2 regions of the Streptomyces sp. NPDC001927 genome follow, and region 1 is predicted to be linked to the other one. Evidence: predicted binding sites of a transcription regulator. Region 1 holds the regulator's gene; the other holds the start of a gene.
The links. Region 1 encodes HrcA, which represses chaperone genes, less so after heat shock. Its sites were predicted from a motif close to TTNGCACTCNGNNNNNCNGAGTGCNAA; they were not measured.
Positions count from the first base shown of each region.

Region 2: the regulator HrcA is predicted to act here: its motif matches at 3,070-3,096, upstream of groL (chaperonin GroEL).

Region 1 covers NZ_JBSFEN010000017.1:6,234-11,632, forward strand. Annotated here, with positions in the region: gene ACWCO8_RS35395 (16S rRNA (uracil(1498)-N(3))-methyltransferase) at 1-533, opposite strand, end outside; gene ACWCO8_RS35400 (nitronate monooxygenase) at 530-1,609, opposite strand; gene dnaJ (molecular chaperone DnaJ) at 1,682-2,821, opposite strand; gene hrcA (heat-inducible transcriptional repressor HrcA) at 2,822-3,841, opposite strand; gene ACWCO8_RS35415 (MBL fold metallo-hydrolase) at 4,041-4,763, shown strand; gene ACWCO8_RS35420 (DUF3097 domain-containing protein) at 4,774-5,399, shown strand, end outside.
Region 2 covers NZ_JBSFEN010000010.1:270,505-275,903, reverse strand. Annotated here, with positions in the region: gene ACWCO8_RS27215 (glucosyl-3-phosphoglycerate synthase) at 1-397, opposite strand, end outside; SAM riboswitch class I at 518-677, shown strand; gene thrC (threonine synthase) at 695-2,002, shown strand; gene ACWCO8_RS27205 (MoaD/ThiS family protein) at 2,037-2,315, shown strand; gene ACWCO8_RS27200 (cold-shock protein) at 2,734-2,937, shown strand; gene groL (chaperonin GroEL) at 3,261-4,889, shown strand; gene ACWCO8_RS27190 (SRPBCC family protein) at 5,089-5,399, shown strand, end outside.

The sequences.
Region 1 (5,399 bases):
GGGTGGGCCCGGTCCTCGTGGAGGACGGCGGCGAAGTCGGCGCCCGCGAGGAGCGCGGCGACCTGCTTGGTGGTCATCGCGTCGGCGACCTCGGGGAAGCGCGTGCGGCGCGACTGCTTCCCGGCCTCGCGCGCGGTGGCCCGCCACTTGGCGAGGGCCTTGAGCCCGCGGTCGCCCTTCCACTGGGTGATGCAGCGGGACGCGGCCCACGGCACGATCGCGTCGACACCGGTCTCCGTCATGATCTCGACGGCCAGTTCGCCCCGGTCGCCCTTGGGCAGCGCCTGGACGACGGTGATACGGGGCGCGGGCTCGGCCTCCTCGTACGTGGCGGAGACCTGGACGGTGAGCTGGTCCTTGCCCTCGGCGGCGAGCACGACACAGTCGGCCCAGGTGCCGCGCCCGTCGGTGAGGACGAGCTCCTCCCCCGCGCGCAGCCGCTTCACGGCGACGGCGTGGCGGCCCTCGGGGCCGTCGAGGAGGAAGGTGCCGGTGCCGGGGACGGCCTCGACGACGAAGACGGGTGCGGTCATGGGGCGGAGCTCCTGTGGGCCTGCGCGGTCAGTGCGGTGTCGAGTTCGGCGGCCAGCACCTCGACGAGCTGGCCGGCGGGGAGGTCGCGGGCGAGCCGGTGCCCCTGGCCGGCCCACAGGGCCATGCCCTGCGCGTCACCCGCGGTGGCGGCGGCCTTGCGGAGGGGCGCGGTGAGGTGGTGGACCTCGGGATAGGCGGCGGGGGCGTACGGCCCGTGCTCGCGCATGAAGCGGTTGACGAGCCCGCGCGCGGGGCGCCCGGAGAAGGCGCGGGTGAGCTCGGTGCGGACGAAGAGCGGGTTGGTCAGGGCCTGCTTGTGCAGCACATGGGCGCCCGATTCGGGGCAGACCAGGAAGGCGGTGCCGAGCTGGGCGGCGTCGGCCCCGGCGGCGAGGGCGGCGGCGATCTGGGCGCCGCGCATGATCCCGCCGGTCGCGACGATCGGCAGATGGACGGTCTCCCGGACCTGGGTGACGAGCGCGAGGAGCCCGGTCCCGGCGAGCGCGCCGTCCGGGTAGTCGCGGTGGGTGCCCTGGTGCCCGCCGGCCTCGATGCCCTGCACGCAGACGGCGTCGGCCCCGGCCCACTGGGCGGCCTGTGCCTCTTCGGCGGAGGTGACGGTGACGACGGTGAACGTACCGGCGCGGGCGAAGGCCTCGAAGGTGTCGCGGTCGGGGCAGCCGAAGGTGAAGGAGACGACGGGCACGGGGTCGTCGAGCAGGAGCGCGAGCTTGGCGTCGTAGGCGTCGTCGCGCCCGCTGTCGGGGTCGCCCAGCTCCGTCTCGTACCAGGCGGCCTCGCCGGCGAGCTGGTGCCGGTACACCTCGACGGCGGCGGGATCGGCGTGCTGTCCGCCTGGCGGCATGAAGAGGTTGACGCCGAAGGGCTGCCCGGTCAGCCCGCGCACCTGCTTGATCTCCTGGTACAGCCCGCCGGCGGTCTTGTACCCCCCGGCGAGAAACCCGAGCCCACCGGCCTCGCACACGGCCCCGACGAGCTGCGGACTGGCGGCGCCACCTGCCATGGGGGCCTGCACGATCGGGTACCGGGAGAGATCGTTCAGCACGGTGGGCATGCAGGCATCGTGCCATACGGCAGGGCGGCACCCGCTCCTCGCGAATGCCGCCCTGCCAGGCACAACGTAGGCCTACCGCCCGTTGAACGCGTCCTTCAAGCGCGAGAACAGCCCCTGCTGCCCCGGCTGGAACTGACCCGTGGGCCGCTCCTCGCCGCGGAGCTTCGCGAGCTCGCGCAGGAGCCGCTCCTGCTCGGCGTCGAGCTTCGACGGGGTCGTCACCTCGACGTGGACGATCAGGTCGCCGCGGCCGCCGCCGCGCAGGTGCGTGATGCCGCGCCCGTGCAGCGGGATGGACTGGCCGGACTGGGTGCCCGGGCGGATGTCGACCTCTTCGAGCCCGTCGAGCGTCTGCAGCGGCACCTTCGTGCCCAGCGCGCCCGCCGTCATCGGGATGGTCACCGTGCAGTGCAGGTCGTCGCCGCGCCGCTGGAAGGTCTCGTGCGGGACCTCGTGGATCTCCACGTACAGGTCGCCCGCCGGGCCGCCGCCCGGGCCGACCTCGCCCTCGCCGGCGAGCTGGATGCGCGTGCCGTTGTCGACACCGGCCGGGATCTTCACGGTGAGCGTGCGCCGCGAACGGACCCGTCCGTCGCCCGCGCACTCGGGGCACGGGGTCGGGACGACGGTGCCGAAGCCCTGGCACTGGGGGCAGGGGCGGGAGGTCATGACCTGGCCCAGGAAGGACCGGGTGACCTGCGAGACCTCACCACGGCCGCGACACATGTCACAGGTCTGCGCGGAGGTACCGGGAGCGGCGCCCTCACCGGAGCACGTCGTACAGACGACGGCCGTGTCGACCTGGATGTCCTTCGTCGTGCCGAAGGCGGCCTCGTTGAGGTCGATCTCCAGCCGGATCATCGCGTCCTGGCCGCGCCGGGTGCGCGAGCGCGGCCCGCGCTGCGACGCCGTACCGAAGAACGCGTCCATGATGTCCGAGAAGTTCCCGAAGCCACCCTGGCCGAAGCCGCCCGCACCACCGGCGCCACCGGACGCGGACAGCGGGTCGCCGCCGAGGTCGTAGACCTGCTTCTTCTGCGGGTCCGACAACACCTCGTACGCGGCGTTGATCTCCTTGAACCGTTCCTGCGTCTTCGGATCGGGATTCACATCCGGGTGCAGCTCGCGCGCGAGCCGCCGGAATGCCTTCTTGATCTCGTCCTGGGACGCGTCGCGGCGTACGCCGAGTACGGCGTAATAGTCCGTGGCCACTTACGACTCCGCCAGGATCTGTCCGACGTAACGTGCCACTGCGCGTACCGCTCCCATCGTTCCGGGGTAGTCCATGCGGGTCGGTCCGACCACGCCGAGTTTGGCGACTGCCTCGTCGCCCGAACCGTAGCCGACCGCGACGACGGACGTGGAGGTGAGGCCCTCATGGGCGTTCTCGTGCCCGATCCGTACGGTCATGCCCGAGTCCTTGGCCTCGCCGAGCAGCTTGAGGAGCACGACCTGCTCCTCGAGCGCTTCGAGCACAGGCCGGATCGTGAGGGGGAAGTCGTGGCCGAAGCGGGTGAGATTGGCGGTACCGCCGATCATCAGCCGCTCCTCGTGCTCTTCCACCAGGGTTTCGAGCAGGGTCGCGAGCACGGTCGAGACCGTCCCGCGGTCCTCCATCTCCTCGAAGGACTCCGGGAGATCCTGCACCAGTTGCGGCACGTCCGCGAAACGGCGGCCGACGACCCGGCTGTTGAGCCGGGCGCGCAGGTCGGCGAGGGAGGTCTCGCCGAAGGGCGCGGGGCAGTCGATGACGCGCTGCTCGACGCGGCCGGTGTCCGTGATGAGCACGAGCATCAGCCGGGCGGGCGCCAGCGCGAGCAGTTCCACGTGCCGGACCGTCGAGCGGGTCAGCGACGGGTACTGGACGACGGCGACCTGGCGGGTCAGCTGCGCGAGCAGCCGGACCGTGCGCCCGACGACGTCGTCGAGGTCGACGGCTCCGTCGAGGAAGTTGTGGATCGCGCGCCGCTCGGGCGTCGACAGCGGCTTGACGCCGGCGAGCCGGTCGACGAAGAGGCGGTACCCCTTGTCGGTCGGGATGCGGCCGGCGCTGGTGTGGGGCTGGGCGATGTAGCCCTCGTCCTCCAGGACGGCCATGTCGTTGCGCACGGTGGCGGGCGAGACGCCGAGCTTGTGGCGCTCCGTGAGCGCCTTGGAGCCGACCGGCTCCTCCGTCCCGACGTAGTCCTGGACGATGGCGCGCAGCACCTCGAGTCTGCGTTCGCTGAGCATCGCGCACACCTCCAGCTCGTCGTATCGGGTTGCTTCGGTTGCTCCGCATTTGGCACTCGCCCTGCCCGAGTGCCAGGAATCCCCCGGCCAGTGTACGGCGGCGGGCATCGCTCCTGGCAAGGAGGCCGCGTCGGAGTCGGCGTCGGAGGTCGGGTCGTCGCGGATTCGGGGGTCGGGTCTTTGCGGATAGCGTCGCGGTATGGATGTCGCTTGGGAAGAGTTCGGCTGGGAGCGGCTCGCGGACGGCGTGGGGCGGCGCAGGCTGCCCGGCTGGGACGCCACGGTGGGCCTGGTGGTGGGCGAACAGGCGGTACTGCTGTACGACACGGGCTCGACGCTGCGGGAGGGAACCGCTCTGCGCACCCAGATCGAGGGGCTGACCGGGGGCCGAAGAGTGACACACATCGCACTGAGCCACCCCCATTTCGATCATGTACTGGGCACGGCGGCGTTCGCGGGGGCGGAGGTGTACGGGGCGGTGGGCGTGGACGCGCTGCTGCGCCGGGAGGGCGGCGAGCTGATGGCGGACGCGGTACGGCACGGGGTGGACGCGTTCGCGGCGGCGGAGGCGGTGGACGTGCTGGTGGCGCCGCACCACGTGGTGTCCGGGGAGTGGACGCTGGACCTGGGCGGCCGGCAGGTGCTGCTGGCGAACGTGGGCCCGGGCCACACGGCGCACGACCTGACGCTCCTGGTCCCGGGTGAGCCGGAGATCGTCTTCTGCGGGGACCTGGTGGAGGAGTCGGGGGAGCCGCAGGCGGGCCCTGACGCGATCCCGTCCCGCTGGCCGGACGCCCTGGACCGGCTGCTCGCCCTCGGCGGCGAGGACGCGGTGTACGTGCCGGGCCACGGGGCGGTGGTGGACGCCACGTTCGTACGACGCCAACGCGAGGAACTGGCACGGCGCTTCGCCGTCGCATAACGTCACGCGAATGCGCAGCTACAACCCGGACCTGACGCCCCCCTGGAAGCGATCCGCCCCGGTGCCGGAGGTACCGGCGGAGGTGGACCTCGTGGTGGAGGAGGTCTCGACGGGGTTCTGCGGGGCGGTGATCCGCTGCGAGGCGGGCACGGTGACGCTGGAGGACCGCTTCGGCAAGCACCGGGTGTTCCCGATGGACCCGAGGGCGTTCCTCCTGGAGGGCAAGCCGGTGACGCTGGTACGCCCGACGTCGGGCCCCGCGCGCTCGAATCGCACGGCCTCGGGCTCGATCGCGGTCCCGGGGGCGCGGGCGAGGGTGGCACGGGCGGGCCGGATCTACGTGGAGGGCCGGCACGACGCCGAGCTGGTGGAGCGGGTCTGGGGCGACGACCTGCGGATCGAGGGCGTGGTGGTGGAGTACCTGGAGGGCATCGACGACCTCCCGGCGATCGTCGCCGACTTCGCCCCGGCAGCGGACGCCCGCCTGGGCATCCTGGTCGACCACCTGGTCCCGGGCTCGAAGGAGTCCCGCATCGCGGCCCAGATCTCGTCCCCGGACGTCCTGATCGTCGGCCACCCGTACATCGACATCTGGGAGGCGGTGAAGCCGTCGTCCCTGTCCATCGACTCCTGGCC
Region 2 (5,399 bases), on a different contig from region 1:
AGAAGTCCCGCAGATCCGCGTCGACGAAGCAGACGATGTCCCCCTCGGTCACCATCAGTGACCGCCACAGCACCTCGCCCTTGCCGGGCACGGCGGGTATCCGGGGCAGGATCGCGTCCCGCGCCACCACCCGCGCCCCGGCCGCCGCCGCCACCTCCGCCGTACGGTCGGTGGAACCGGAGTCGATCACCACCAGTTCGTCCACGAGCGGAACGGCCTCGGTCATCAGCTCGCGCCGGATGACGGAGACGATCTCGCCGACCGTCGCCTCCTCGTTCAGCGCGGGCAGCACGACGCTGACCGTCGTCCCGTGCTTCGCCGCCAGGACGCGGTCGAGTCTTCGGTCCGCCACGGACCAGGACCGCCGACCCAGCCAGCGCTCCACTTCCTCCAGCACGTGATCTCCATCTCGCGGTTCGGACGGCAGGTCCAACCCTCCGGGCCTTCGGTTACAGTCTTGAACAACGCGGATGCCCGATGCATGTCGGGGTGCCACCCGCGTCACACAATCGAATACCGCTCATCCAGAGGGGCAGAGGGAAACGGCCCGTTGAAGCCCCGGCAACCCTCCAGTCGGTCACTCGTCCGCAGTCGTCAGCACTGCGCCCGCGAGGCTCCCGGCTAGGGAAGGTGCCAAATCCGTCTCATGGCGATGTTCGTCATGGGAAAGATGAGGAGAAAGGGCCTCGCCTCCATGGCTGTACAGACTGCTACCCCCGACACCACCGCCGCCGACACCGCTCGGACGGTCGATCTCGGTCCCGCTTCCGGCCTTTCCTGCCGGGAATGCGGCGAAGTCTTCGCACTCGGCCCGATCTTCGCCTGTGAGCTGTGTTTCGGCCCCCTCGAAGTCGCGTACGACCTTCCCGTCGGTGACCCCGAGGCGCTGCGCAAGCAGATCGAGGCCGGCCCCGCCAATATCTGGCGCTACGCCCCGCTGCTGCCCGTCCCCGCCGACGTCGCCGAGAAGCCGAACCTGAACCCGGGCTGGACCAAGCTCGTCCAGGCCGACAACCTCGCCGGCGAACTGGGCGTCGAGCCCGGCAAGCTCTTCGTCAAGGACGACTCGGGCAACCCGACGCACTCCTTCAAGGACCGCGTCGTCGCCCAGGCGCTCGAGGCCGCCCGCGCCTTCGGCTTCACCACGCTCTCCTGCTCCTCCACCGGCAACCTGGCCGGCGCCGTCGGCGCCGCCGCCGCCCGCGCCGGCTTCCGCTCCTGCGTCTTCATCCCGCACGACCTGGAGCAGGGCAAGGTCGTCATGGCCGCCGTCTACGGCGGAGAGCTCGTCGGCATCGAGGGCAACTACGACGACGTCAACCGCTTCTGCTCCGAGCTCATCGGCGACCCGCTGGGCGAGGGCTGGGGCTTCGTCAACGTCAACCTGCGGCCGTACTACGGCGAGGGCTCCAAGACGCTCGCGTACGAGATCTGCGAGCAGCTGGGCTGGGTCATCCCTGACCAGCTCGTCATCCCGATCGCCTCGGGATCGCAGCTCACCAAGATCGACAAGGGTCTGCAGGAGCTCATCAAGCTGGGCCTGGTCGAGGACAAGCCGTACAAGATCTTCGGCGCCCAGGCCGAGGGCTGCTCGCCGGTGTCCGCCGCCTTCAAGGCCGGTCACGACGTCGTACGGCCCCAGAAGCCCAACACCATCGCCAAGTCGCTCGCCATCGGCAACCCGGCCGACGGCCCGTACGTCCTCGACATCGCGCGCCGCACCGGCGGCGCCGTGGAGGACGTGAACGACGAGCAGGTCGTCGAGGCGATCAAGATCCTGGCCCGGACCGAGGGCATCTTCGCCGAGACGGCGGGCGGCGTGACGGTCGGCGTGACGAAGAAGCTGGTCGAGGCCGGCCTCATCGACCCGACCCTCACCACCGTCGTGCTCAACACCGGCGACGGCCTCAAGACCCTCGACGCGGTGGCCGACACCTCTCAGGCGACCGCCACCATCAAGCCGAGCCTGGACGCGTTCCGCGACGCCGGCCTGGCCCACTGACCCCCACTCGTCCGTTCACGGAAGGCAGCAGCACATGAGCGTCAAGGTCCGTATCCCCACCATCCTCCGTACCTACACGGGCGGCCAGGCCGAGGTTCCGGCGGAGGGCGCGACCCTGTCCGAGGTCATCTCCGACCTGGAGAAGAACCACGCGGGCATCGCCGCCCGCGTCCTGGACGACCAGGGCAAGCTGCGCCGCTTCGTGAACGTCTACGTGAACGACGACGACGTCCGCTTCGAGCAGGGCCTGGAGACGGCGACGCCGGACGGCGCGGGCGTCTCGATCATCCCGGCGGTCGCCGGCGGCTGCTGAGCCCACGGCCGAGCGCTCGCTTTACCCCGAGTAACCGAATTGCCCCCTCCGCGAGAGAAGCGGAGGGGGCAATTCTGCATGGTTGAACGCGGTAGAGTTGGGGAAGTCCCCCCGGCTTCACCCCGCTGCTCCGTGCCAGCCGCATATGAGAATGCGTCCGCACGCGACAAGAAGCAGCCAAAGTACGCGAACGATCTGTACCTTCTGCGCGCTTTGCCGGGCCCGACTTGCCCCGGAATTCATTCAATTCTCCGGAATTCTCCTTTACGGCGTGCCCAGAATTCTCGTCCGATTGACCTGTTGCAGAGGGCAGTTGGGCAGATACATTCAGCCGCGGTCGACGCGTTCCGGCGCAGGGTCTGACCCGGGTCCGCGAAGTGCGGGTCCCGCGCAAGGGCCAGTAATAGGGGAGTTAGGCATGGCTCAGGGCACCGTCAAGTGGTTCAACGCGGAGAAGGGCTACGGCTTCATCGCGGTCGACGGTGGTGCGGATGTATTCGTCCACTACAGCGCGATCCAGATGGACGGATACCGCACCCTCGAAGAGGGTCAGCGGGTCGAGTTCGAGATCTCGCAGGGCCAGAAGGGTCCGCAGGCGGACATGGTCAAGCTCGCCGTCTGAGCACGGCGCGATCGGCCACCACGTACGCACTCACGCGTTCTCACGCCGAGGGGTCCGCATCCTGACCGGGATGCGGACCCCTCGTGCGTGTGCGGGGTGTGTCGGTGGCCCCCGCTCGATCTGTGGGAGTCGCTTGCACTCGCATGGGCCGAGTGCTAATCATTGGCGTTAGCACTCTGAAGGTGAGAGTGCTTACGAGGATCGGGCAGACGAGGTCCGCGGCCAGGTGGGGCAAGGAACCGCCGGGTACGCAGGCCGTCCGTCGCGGGCGTCGGCGCGGTCCTGGAGCGTTATCCACCCCATGTCCGGGAGGACCACTTCACATGGCCAAGATCATCGCGTTCGACGAGGAGGCACGGCGCGGTCTCGAGCGCGGGATGAACCAGCTCGCCGACGCCGTCAAGGTCACCCTTGGCCCCAAGGGCCGGAACGTCGTCCTCGAGAAGAAGTGGGGCGCCCCCACGATCACCAACGATGGTGTCTCCATCGCCAAGGAGATCGAGCTCGAGGACCCGTACGAGAAGATCGGCGCCGAGCTGGTCAAGGAAGTCGCCAAGAAGACGGACGACGTCGCCGGTGACGGTACGACCACCGCGACCGTCCTCGCCCAGGCGCTCGTCCGCGAGGGCCTGCGCAACGTGGCGGCCGGCGCCAACCCGATGGCCCTCAAGCGCGGCATCGAGAAGGCCGTCGAGGCCGTCTCCGGCGCCCTGCTCGAGCAGGCGAAGGATGTCGAGACCAAGGAGCAGATCGCTTCCACGGCCTCCATCTCCGCCGCCGACACCCAGATCGGCGAGCTCATCGCCGAGGCGATGGACAAGGTCGGCAAGGAAGGCGTCATCACCGTCGAGGAGTCCCAGACCTTCGGTCTGGAGCTGGAGCTCACCGAGGGTATGCGCTTCGACAAGGGCTACATCTCGGCGTACTTCGCCACCGACATGGAGCGTATGGAGGCGTCCCTGGACGACCCGTACCTCCTGATCGTCAACTCCAAGATCTCCTCGGTCAAGGACCTGCTCCCGCTCCTGGAGAAGGTCATGCAGTCGGGCAAGCCGCTGCTGATCATCGCCGAGGACGTCGAGGGCGAGGCCCTGTCGACCCTGGTCGTCAACAAGATCCGCGGCACCTTCAAGTCCGTCGCGGTCAAGGCTCCGGGCTTCGGCGACCGTCGCAAGGCCATGCTGAACGACATCGCCATCCTCACGGGCGGCACGGTCATCTCCGAGGAGGTCGGCCTCAAGCTCGAGAACGCGGGCCTGGACCTGCTGGGCCGCGCCCGCAAGGTCGTCATCACCAAGGACGAGACCACGATCGTCGACGGTGCCGGTGACAGCGACCAGGTCGCCGGTCGCGTCAACCAGATCCGCGCCGAGATCGAGAACTCGGACAGCGACTACGACCGCGAGAAGCTGCAGGAGCGCCTGGCGAAGCTCGCCGGCGGTGTTGCGGTCATCAAGGCCGGTGCCGCGACCGAGGTCGAGCTCAAGGAGCGCAAGCACCGCATCGAGGACGCCGTTCGCAACGCGAAGGCGGCCGTCGAGGAGGGCATCGTCGCCGGTGGTGGCGTGGCCCTGCTCCAGGCCTCCAACGTCTTCGAGAAGCTCGAGGCGGACCTGACGGGCGACGAGGCCACCGGTGCCAACATCGTCAAGCTGGCGCTCGAGGCTCCGCTGAAGCAGATCGCCGTCAACGCCGGCCTCGAGGGCGGCGTCGTGGCGGAGAAGGTCCGCAACCTGCCCGTCGGCCACGGCCTGAACGCCGCGACCAACGAGTACGTGGACCTCATCGCCGAGGGCATCATCGACCCGGCGAAGGTGACGCGTTCCGCGCTGCAGAACGCGGCCTCCATCGCCGCGCTGTTCCTGACCACCGAGGCCGTCATCGCCGACAAGCCGGAGAAGGCCTCCGCGGCCGCTCCGGGCGGCATGCCGGGCGGTGACATGGACTTCTGAGCCTCGGCTCAGTAGCTCCTCGCTGTACGCGACTGAGGGCGGCACTCCCTGCTGGGGGTGCCGCCCTCGGGCGTTCGGGGTGATGCTGGTGGGGTGGGGGCGGCGCACGGGCTACGGAAGGTCCAGGGAAGGCCTACGGAAGGTCCAGGGAAGGCCTACGGAAGGTCTACGCAAGGCCTACGGAAGGTGGGAGCGAGCCATGATCACGCTGCTGACGACACCGACCGAGCGCGAGCTGGTGATCACCCGCACCTTCGACGCCCCGCCCGCCCGCGTCTGGGAGGCGTGGACCCGGCCCGAGCACGTCCGCCAGTGGTACGGCGTGGCCGCGATGCCCACGACCGTCTGCGACATCGACCTCCGGGTCGACGGCGCGTGGCGCTGGGGCCAGAAGGCGCCCGACGGCCGGGAGATCGTCTTCTCCGGAACGTACGAGGAGATCCTGCCGAACGAGCGCCTCGTCTACACCGAGGTCTTCGAGCTGATGCCGGGCCCGGCGGTGCACGTCAC